DNA from 3 places in the Erwinia sp. 009765445 genome. Region 1 is predicted to be linked to each of the others. Evidence: predicted binding sites of a transcription regulator. Region 1 holds the regulator's gene; each other region holds the start of a gene.

Region 1 (3,280 bases):
TTTAGCAGATCTCCTTAAATTAATCACGCTCTGGCCCCGGCGGGAGCACAAACTGTTAATGGTAACGATGCGTTTACTTATCACGCTCATCATGCTGACCACAGCCCAGCTGTTCCTGAATATGGCGCACGCATCGCCACATGCCCCTATTAATGCAAACCACCACAAAGTCGACAACCCTACGACAGCCAGTGAAGACCAGCGTCGCAAGCGACGTCCGGTTAAAGCCAGCTCTACCAAGAAAACGCCCGTTAAAGTCATTTCCGGCAAGAAAGTTAAAGAGTCCAGCCCGAAAAAGTCCCGCTTAACCTCTGTTCAGAAATTTAAACTCAAAAAACGAGACTCTCTTAAAACGGCCCCGGCAGAACGTGAAAAGCTGGTGTACAAAAGACGCTACGGTCGCCATCGCGGCAATCCGGTCGAAGAGACTGAAGATCTGACCTACGGTGCAGCAGCCCCGCTGAAGCTCAGCAAGGCACACCGTGCCCGCTATCAGAAAGCTCGTGAAACGGCGATGAACAAACTGATGGGGCAGTTGGGTAAGCCGTACCAGTGGGGTGGCACCTCACCAGAAACCGGTTTCGACTGCAGCGGCCTGGTCTGGTATGCCTATAAAGACCTGGTGAAGTTTAAAATCCCCCGCACTGCCAATGAAATGTATCACCTGCGCGATGCGGCTAATATCAAACGTGGCGAGCTGGAAAAAGGCGATCTGGTGTTTTTCCGCATCAATGGTCGCGGCACAGCTGACCACGTTGGCGTGTATCTGGGCAATGGTAAATTCATTCAGTCACCGCGCACCGGCAAGGATATTCAGGTTAGTGCTCTGAGCGATGATTACTGGCAGCGCCACTATATTGGTGCCCGCAGGATGATGACGCCGAAAACGATTCGCTAACAGGTCGGCAGAAGAGACGGGGCCGTTCTGATGAGCGGCCCGTAAGGCTTAGTGCATTACTGCGGTAAAACTGAAAGCGACAATCATCAGCAAAGCGCAAACGGTTGTCAGTATTGAAAACTTCAGATCGGTATCCATCACGACTCCTTAATACCCTTACAGTTTATAACGTCATCGATTTTCCCATACTTGTCGGTAAAAATCTCGTTTTCTGTGCTCAGGCTTGTTAGAATTCTTTTTTTCGTTGCGCAACCCCCGGCAGACTGCGTGCCGCGTGCGCAATGACGGGTTGAAATACCCTTTTTTCCTTCCTGACGTCTCCGGAATCCACCGCAAAAAGTGCCCCCAGACGTCCGGTTTTTGCGTATCCAGGCAAACGTTTAACAATATGCTTATCAGTACGTTACGATAAGTGCAGGAGTAGCTAGTTAATGGCAACAATAAAAGATGTGGCCAAACGTGCAGGGGTGTCCACCACCACTGTCTCCCACGTCATCAATAAAACCCGCTTTGTCGCTGAAGAGACGCAGGAAGCCGTATGGGCCGCAATCAAAGAATTGCATTATTCTCCCAGCGCTGTCGCCCGCAGCCTGAAGGTTAACCATACCAAAACCATTGGTCTGCTGGCCACTTCCAGCGAAGCGCCCTATTTTGCCGAGATCATCGAAGCAGTGGAGAACTGCTGCTTTGATCAGGGTTATACCCTGATCCTGGGCAATGCCCATAACGATCTGCAAAAGCAGCAGGCATATCTGTCGATGATGGCGCAAAAGCGCGTCGATGGTCTGCTGGTGATGTGCTCGGAATATCCGGAGCCGCTGATCACTATGCTGGAAAACAATCGCAATATCCCAATGGTGGTAATGGACTGGGGCGAATCACGCGGCGATTTCACCGATACCGTGCTGGATAATGCCTTTGAAGGAGGCTATATGGCGGGCCGCTATCTGATTGACCGCGGTCACCGTGATATCGGGGTGATCCCGGGACAAATGGAACGTAATACTGGCGGTGGCCGCCATGCCGGTTTTCTGAAAGCACTTTCCGAAGCGGGAATTTCAGTTCGAGATGAGTGGCTGGTACAGGGAGATTTCGAACCAGAGTCTGGCTACCGTGCCATGCAGCAGATTCTGTCTCAGAAGCAGCGCCCCACGGCGGTCTTCTGCGGCGGCGATGTGATGGCCATGGGCGCCATCTGCGCGGCGGATGAGATGGGCCTGCGCGTACCGCAGGATATTTCGGTGATCGGTTATGATAACGTGCGCAATGCCCGCTATTTCACCCCGGCGCTGACCACGGTTCACCAGCCTAAACAACAGCTGGGCGAAACTGCCTTTGCAATGCTGCTCGACCGCATTACCAGCAAGCGCGAAGAGCCACAAACCATTGAAGTGCATCCCAACCTGATCGAACGCCGCTCGGTGGCAGACGGTCCGTTTGTCGATTACCGCCGCTAGACGTTAAGGGCGGAATGAATCCCACCCTTACAATCGTGCAGATCTCAGTTGAGGGGAGAATTTATTCGCCCCTCAGGTTTCTTCCCGCAGCCACTCACTGTTCATCGTGCCGGTTTCCCCCAGATACTCCAGCAGCCAGCTCAGTGCTGGTGAAGCCTGCTGCTCCGCCCAGCTGACGCAGCATGGGCTGTCCGGAAATACTGACTCAAGCGCCAGCTCAACCAGTTCCCCGTTCTGCAAAAATGGCCGGGCAAAATGCCCCGGTACCATTCCAACACACAGCCCGGCCAGCAGACAGTCAAACGCACTTTCCCAGTCCGGCACCACCAGCCTGCGCTGATTATCCAGCGTCCACGTAGTCCGTTTGGGTAAAGCACGGGAGGTATCTTCCAGCACCAGTGAGGGCCAATCGCCAATCTCCTCATCGCTGACCTCCCCCTCCAGCTGAGCAAGTGGATGATCGGCCTTCACCACACAGCGCCAGTTCAGCATCCCCATATCGCGGAAGGCGAAGCGCCCCCCCACCGGGATAGCCTGGGTTGCGCCGATTGCCACATCCACCCGCCCGTCGGCCAGTGCGTCCCAGACGCCGTTAAACACTTCCGACGTCAGATGCAGCTCCATATCAGGAAAATGGCGGTAAAAATCCACCACCAGCTGGCGGCTCCTCGCCGGTTTAACAATGCGGTCGACAGCGATATTGATCTGCCCCCGCCAGCCATTAGCGACCTGCTGACACTGACGCCGGGTGGAAAGCATTTTTTTGATAACACTACGCCCTTCCTGACTAAAAAGCCGTCCGGCATCCGTCAGCACCACATCGCGGTGACGCCGCTCAAACAGAGGAACAGCCAGCCACTCTTCCAGTTGACGGATGGTATAGCTGATAGCAGAAGGCACGCGGTGCAGCTCTGCCGCCGCCGCC
Region 2 (3,280 bases), on a different contig from region 1:
CAGGCCGTAATCCGGATCGCTCGCAACTGAAAACATCACGTCGCCATTGCTGGCTACATAGGCATGGTCGCGGTTAATCAGTTTTTCAACCAGTTCGATAATCTCAGAGATATGGCGTGTGGCACGCGGCTCCAGATCCGGTGGCAGGATGTTCAGCGCAGCAAAATCAGCATGCATCTCGCCAATCATCCGGTTAGTCAGTGCTTCCACCGTTTCACCGTTTTCATTGGCTCGTTTGATGATTTTGTCATCAATATCCGTAATATTCCGCACGTATTTCAGCGAATATCCCAGGTATCGCAGATAGCGGGCCACCACGTCGAAGGCCACGAACGTTCTGCCATGACCAATATGACACAGGTCGTAAACGGTAATGCCGCACACGTACATACCGATTTGCCCGGCATGAATAGGTTTAAATTCCTCTTTTTGACGACTCAGGGTGTTGAAAATCTTAAGCATTGAGACATTCCGTTTTTTAGCGTGTGCGGGGGATTACCAGTGAAACTCTTATTCTGACGTATTGTTAACGTAAGCGCCACGCAAAGCAAGGTTATGCAGGTCTGTGTTTATGCGGCAGTGCTGACTCGTCATCACATTTTGTGATATAAGAACGGTCTGTCAAAAGCGTGCTGACGCCTGCGGGCTGACAGCACCGGCTTACCGTTAACCACTTCAACCTTTACAGGATGAGAATATGGTCACTTTCCAGACTAATCATGGCGATATCGTTATCAAAACCTTCGATGACAAAGCGCCGGCAACCGTTAAAAACTTCCTGGATTACTGCCGTGAAGGTTTTTACGACAACACCATTTTCCACCGTGTTATCAACGGCTTTATGATCCAGGGCGGCGGTTTTGAACCTGGCATGCTGCAGAAAGGCACCAAAGACGAAATCCGTAACGAAGCCAACAACGGCCTGAAGAACACCAAAGGTACGCTGGCAATGGCCCGTACTCAGGCCCCTCACTCGGCGACTGCGCAGTTCTTTATCAACGTAGCTGACAACGACTTCCTGAACTTCCGCGACGAAAGCCTGCAGGGCTGGGGTTACTGCGTGTTTGCTGAAGTGGTCGAAGGCATGGATGTGGTTGAGAAAATCAAAGCCGTCTCTACCGGTCGCAGCGGTATGCACCAGGACGTACCGAAAGATGACGTTGTGATCCAGAAAGTCACCGTCAGCGAATAATGCCTCACACGCTGTTTATCGCAGATTTACATCTGTGCGAAGAAGAACCGGCAATCACTGCCGGTTTTCTTGCTTTTTTAAGACGTGATGCACGCCAGGCCGAAGCGTTATATATCCTGGGTGACCTGTTTGAAGCCTGGATTGGCGATGATGACCCGGTGCTCCTGCACGCTGAAATTGCCGCAGAACTGCTGGCCCTAACCCGTTCGGGTATCCCCTGCTATTTTATCCACGGCAACCGTGATTTTCTGGTTGGCAAGCGCTTTGCCCGTGCCAGCGGCATGGCTCTGCTGCCGGAAGAGAAAGTGCTGGAGCTGTACGGAAAACGCCTCCTTATTATGCATGGCGATACGCTATGTACGGATGATGAAGGTTATCAGCGCTTCCGTCGCAAAGTGCATCAACCCTGGTTGCAAACGTTGTTTCTCGCCCTGCCGCTGTTTATCCGCAAACGTATAGCAGCAAATATGCGTGCGGGCAGCAAGCAGGCCAACAGCAGCAAAGATATCGCCATCATGGACGTCAACGCTGATGCCGTGAACCAGACGATGTCGCGCCATCATGTTCACTGCCTGATCCATGGTCACACTCACCGTCCTGCCGTCCATCAACTGACCGTTGAGGGCAAACCCGCAGAACGTCTGGTTCTGGGAGCCTGGCATACTGAAGGCTCGATGATCCGGGTGAGTGACAGCGAAACTGCGCTCATTTTCTTTCCGTTCAGCGGCTAAAAAAAGTGCCGCTTAGCTCCTGCTGACGCCCACGCAACCGTTTTCCTCACCGTGGAGTCATGGTATTCTCTCTGCCCTTCCCATCTGACTGCCCAACCGGCCTTCAGATGACGTTTGTACAATCACAGGAGTCAGACCCGCATGTCATCCAACGCCGCACCGGCCCGCATTGCTATTGTTATGGGTTCCAAAAGTGACTGGGCAACCATGCAATTTTCCGCGGAGATCCTCACCAGCCTGGCCGTTCCTTTCCATTGCGAAGTGGTTTCAGCGCACCGCACGCCGGACAAACTGTTCAGCTTTGCCGAACAGGCCGCGGAGAACGGTTTTCAGGTGATCATTGCGGGTGCAGGCGGAGCGGCTCATCTTCCGGGTATGCTGGCGGCCAAAACGCTGGTGCCGGTACTGGGTGTGCCGGTGCAGAGCGCAGCGCTGAGCGGCGTCGACAGCCTCTACTCCATCGTGCAGATGCCGCGCGGTATTCCTGTCGGAACGCTGGCGATTGGCAAAGCGGGTGCTGCTAATGCGGCGCTGCTGGCAGCCCAGATTCTGGCGCTGCACGATGCGGATCTGGCTTCACGGCTCACCAACTGGCGTCAGACTCAGACCGATGAAGTGCTGAACAACCCGGACCCGCGGGAGGAAGCATGAAGCCAGTTTGCGTATTAGGAAACGGTCAGCTGGGCCGTATGCTGCGCCAGGCCGGTGAGCCGCTGGGCATCGCGGTTTACCCTGTTGGGCTGGATGCCGAGCCGGAAGCGCTGCCGATCCATCAGAGCGTGATTACCGCAGAAATCGAGCGCTGGCCGGAAACGGCACTGACGCGCGAGCTGGCTGACCACACTGCATTTGTTAACCGCGATATTTTCCCTCGCCTGGCTGATCGACTGACGCAGAAGCAGTTACTGGATCAGTTGGGTCTGGCTACCGCACCCTGGCAGTTGCTGGCAGATGCCAGCGAATGGCCGCAGGTGTTTGCCTCGCTGGGTGAACTCGCCATCGTTAAGCGCCGCACTGGTGGCTATGATGGCCGTGGTCAGTGGCGCCTTCGCGACGGTGAGACTGATGCGCTTCCAGCCGACTGCTATGGCGAATGTATCGTCGAGCAGGGGATCAACTTCTCTGGCGAAGTGTCGCTGGTAGGAGCCCGTGGGCACGATGGCAACACCGTGTTTTACCCGCTGACCCATAACCTGCATCAGGACGGCATTCTGCGCACCAGCGTGGCACTGCCAGAGCCGGATGCGACCCGCCAGCAGCAGGCTGAGTCAATGTTGTCTGCCATCATGAACGAACTTAACTATGTCGGCGTGATGGCGATGGAGTGCTTTGTGGTGCCGGAAGGCCTGCTGATCAA
Region 3 (3,280 bases), on a different contig from region 1:
TTAGGTTTCGAAAGGTTAATTGCCTATGTCACCGGCGTACAAAATGTAAGAGACGTTATCGCCTTCCCACGTACGCCACGTAACGCCAGCTTCTGATTTTCTGCATTAACCATAAGAAATTCATATATATATTTAAGGTCAGCCTCGCTGGCCTTTTTTTATTTTTGTAAATTATGAGATGGTTCACAAAGTTCCGTATATTTTACATTTTGTAATACATATTTTCCTTATGAAACAAGAATAGGAGATTAGTAGCATTTTCGGGCTAGATAATCCGCTCAGTGAATGGAAAGATGCGTGCAGACACAGGAAGACACCAAACTCTCTTCAGGGTTCTGTAAAGAATTTTTGACGGCAGTGGCAGGTGTCCAAATAACTCCAATGAGGGTAATAAAAAATGATGAAGCGCAACATTCTGGCACTGGTTATCCCAGCCCTGTTAGCAGCTGGTGCAGCCAATGCAGCAGAAGTTTATAACAAAGACGGCAACAAGCTGGACCTCTATGGAAAAGCAGTTGGTCTGCACTATTTTACCCATGGTGATGGCTATGCTGGTGACGGCGACCAGAGCTATGTGCGTATGGGCTTCAAAGGCGAAACTCAGATTAACGACATGCTGACCGGTTATGGTCAGTGGGAATACCAATTCAACACCAACAATTCTGAAGGCAGCGATGCGCAGGACGGCAATAAAACCCGTCTGGGCTTCGCAGGTCTCAAATTCGGCGACGCGGGTTCATTCGATTATGGTCGGAACTACGCTGTAGCCTACGACGTCCTGGGCTGGACCGATATGATGCCAGAATTCGGCGGCGACTACGCGCAGTCTGATTCTATGGGTGGCCGTACGGGTGGCGTTGCTACTTATCGTAACACCAACTTCTTCGGCCTGGTTGATGGATGGGATTTCGCCGCTCAATATCAGGGCAAAAACGACCGTGACGATCTACAGCGTTCTAACGGTGACGGCTACGGCTTCTCTACTTCTTATACTTCGCCAATCGGCGTAGGTGTGGCGGGATCTTATAGCTCTCAGGATCGTACTGACTCGCAGAATGCTCCAGGCGTGGTGGGTAATGGTGAGCGTGCCGAATTGTGGACCGCGGGTCTGAAATATGACGCCAACAACATTTACCTGGCAGCTACCTATGCTGAAGGCCGTAACGAATACCGCATCTCCGGTACCAACACTGCGGGCGCCGCTGTATCGGGTTACGCTAACAAAACTCAGGATATCGAAGTTGTAGCGCAGTACCAGTTCGACTTCGGCCTGCGTCCATCTATCGGCTACGTGCAGACCAAAGGCAAAGATGTCGATGGTATCGGCGATGTTGACCTGACCAAATACTTTGAAGTGGGCGCGACTTACTACTTCAACAAAAACATGTCTACCTATGTTGACTACATCATCAACCAGATCGATGATGACAACGCCCTGGGCTTAGGCACTGGCGACACTGTAGCAGTTGGCCTGGTTTACCAGTTCTAATTGCCTGACGCGGTGGTTCCGTTCACCACCGCGCAAACTCAAAACGGGGCTTCGGCCCCGTTTTTGTTTACTGTAATCGGCTAATCCCTCCTCCTTTGATCTTACCCGGCTTGTTCACCGTGATTTTTAACGCAAACGGTTGGCAATTTGTGCGCTGTGGCGGTAACCTGAGTCCTCACTTCGCTTCAGTTTAAGCTAACGGACTTCGACTATGTTTGAACGCATTGCAGCTGCACCCGCAGACCCTATTCTTGGTTTAGCCGACCTTTTCCGCGCTGACGACCGCCCAAATAAGATCAACCTCGGCATCGGCGTGTATAAGGATGAAACCGGTAAGACGCCGGTCCTGACCAGCGTGAAAAAAGCTGAGCAGTATCTGCTGGAAAACGAAACCACCAAAAACTACCTGAGCATCGATGGCCTGGCCGATTTCGGCAAGTGCACTCAGGAACTGCTGTTTGGTAAAGAGAACGCCCTGATCGGCGCTAAGCGTGCCCGCACCGCTCAGACGCCTGGTGGTACCGGTGCCCTGCGTGTTGCTGCTGATTTTATTGCTACCCAGACCAGCACAAAGCGCATCTGGGTCAGCAATCCAAGCTGGCCAAACCATAAAAACGTCTTTAAGTCTGCCGGCCTGGAAGTCTGTGAATACCAGTACTATGATGCGGCAACCCACTCGCTGGACTTCGAGGGGATGCTGACCGCGCTGCGTGGGGCTGCAGCTGGCGATATCGTGCTGTTCCACGGCTGCTGCCATAACCCTACCGGCGTTGATCCTTCTGCTGAGCAGTGGGCACAGCTGGCTGAATTGTCAAAAGCCAGCGGCTGGCTGCCGCTGTTCGACTTCGCCTACCAGGGCTTTGCCCGCGGTCTGGAAGAAGATGCTGAAGGCCTGCGGATCTTCGCCGCCAGCCACCAGGAACTGCTGGTTGCCAGCTCTTATTCCAAGAACTTTGGCCTGTACAACGAGCGCGTCGGTGCGTTTACGCTGGTCGCCAGCGAAGCCGCCGTTGCCGATACCGCCTTCAGTCAGGTGAAAGCCACCATCCGGGCTAACTACTCTAACCCACCGGCTCACGGTGCTGCCGTGGTGGCAACTATCCTGAGCAACGATGCGCTGCGTGCGTTGTGGGAACAGGAACTGACCGATATGCGCCAGCGTATTCACCGCATGCGTCAGCTGTTTGTGAATACCCTGCAGGAGAAAGGCGCGAAAGGTGACTTCAGCTTTATCATCAATCAGAACGGGATGTTCTCGTTCAGCGGCCTGACTAAAGACCAGGTTATCCGTCTGCGTGAAGAGTTCAGCGTCTATGCGGTGAATTCAGGTCGGGTTAACGTCGCAGGGATGACACCGGACAACATGTCCCCGCTGTGCGAAGCCATCGTCGCTGTTCTGTAATCTCAGTCAGTTGACCGTGCCGTAATAAAAAAGCCTGCTAATCAGCAGGCTTTTTTGTCACTCAAGGCTGTTACTGCAAAAATGGATTGGAGATCCTTTCCCGCCCCAGAGTGGACAACGGTCCATGTCCTGGCAGGAAGGTGACATCATCACCCAGCGGCAACAGTTTGCGCCTGATGGCATCAATAAGATCTTCATGGCTGCCCTGCGGGAAGTCAGTGCGACCCACGCCACCACTGAATATCACATCTCCCGAAACCAGCAGACGAGCGGCACGGTCGAAGAACACAATATGACCTGGCGTATGGCCGGGACAGAGCAAAATTTCGAGCCTGGCGTCACCAACCTGCACGGTTTCGCCCTCTTCCAGCCAGCGATCCGGTTTCACC

The links. Region 1 encodes PurR, which represses purine synthesis genes. Its sites were predicted from a motif close to CANGCAAACGTTTGCNTG; they were not measured.
Region 2: the regulator PurR is predicted to act here: its motif matches at 1,954-1,971, upstream of purE (5-(carboxyamino)imidazole ribonucleotide mutase).
Region 3: the regulator PurR is predicted to act here: its motif matches at 1,618-1,635, upstream of AC3Y5R_RS06955 (amino acid aminotransferase).

What each region holds. Positions count from the first base shown of each region.
Region 1 covers NZ_JBYUWC010000010.1:74,162-77,441, forward strand. Annotated here, with positions in the region: gene AC3Y5R_RS12745 (C40 family peptidase) at 68-898, shown strand; gene cydH (cytochrome bd-I oxidase subunit CydH) at 947-1,036, opposite strand; gene purR (HTH-type transcriptional repressor PurR) at 1,330-2,355, shown strand; gene punR (DNA-binding transcriptional activator PunR) at 2,428-3,280, opposite strand, start outside.
Region 2 covers NZ_JBYUWC010000006.1:80,080-83,359, reverse strand. Annotated here, with positions in the region: gene cysS (cysteine--tRNA ligase) at 1-462, opposite strand, end outside; gene ppiB (peptidylprolyl isomerase B) at 698-1,192, shown strand; gene lpxH (UDP-2,3-diacylglucosamine diphosphatase) at 1,192-1,923, shown strand; gene purE (5-(carboxyamino)imidazole ribonucleotide mutase) at 2,065-2,574, shown strand; gene purK (5-(carboxyamino)imidazole ribonucleotide synthase) at 2,571-3,280, shown strand, end outside.
Region 3 covers NZ_JBYUWC010000005.1:201,050-204,329, reverse strand. Annotated here, with positions in the region: gene asnS (asparagine--tRNA ligase) at 1-96, shown strand, start outside; gene ompF (porin OmpF) at 398-1,489, shown strand; gene AC3Y5R_RS06955 (amino acid aminotransferase) at 1,701-2,891, shown strand; gene AC3Y5R_RS06950 (MBL fold metallo-hydrolase) at 2,962-3,280, opposite strand, start outside.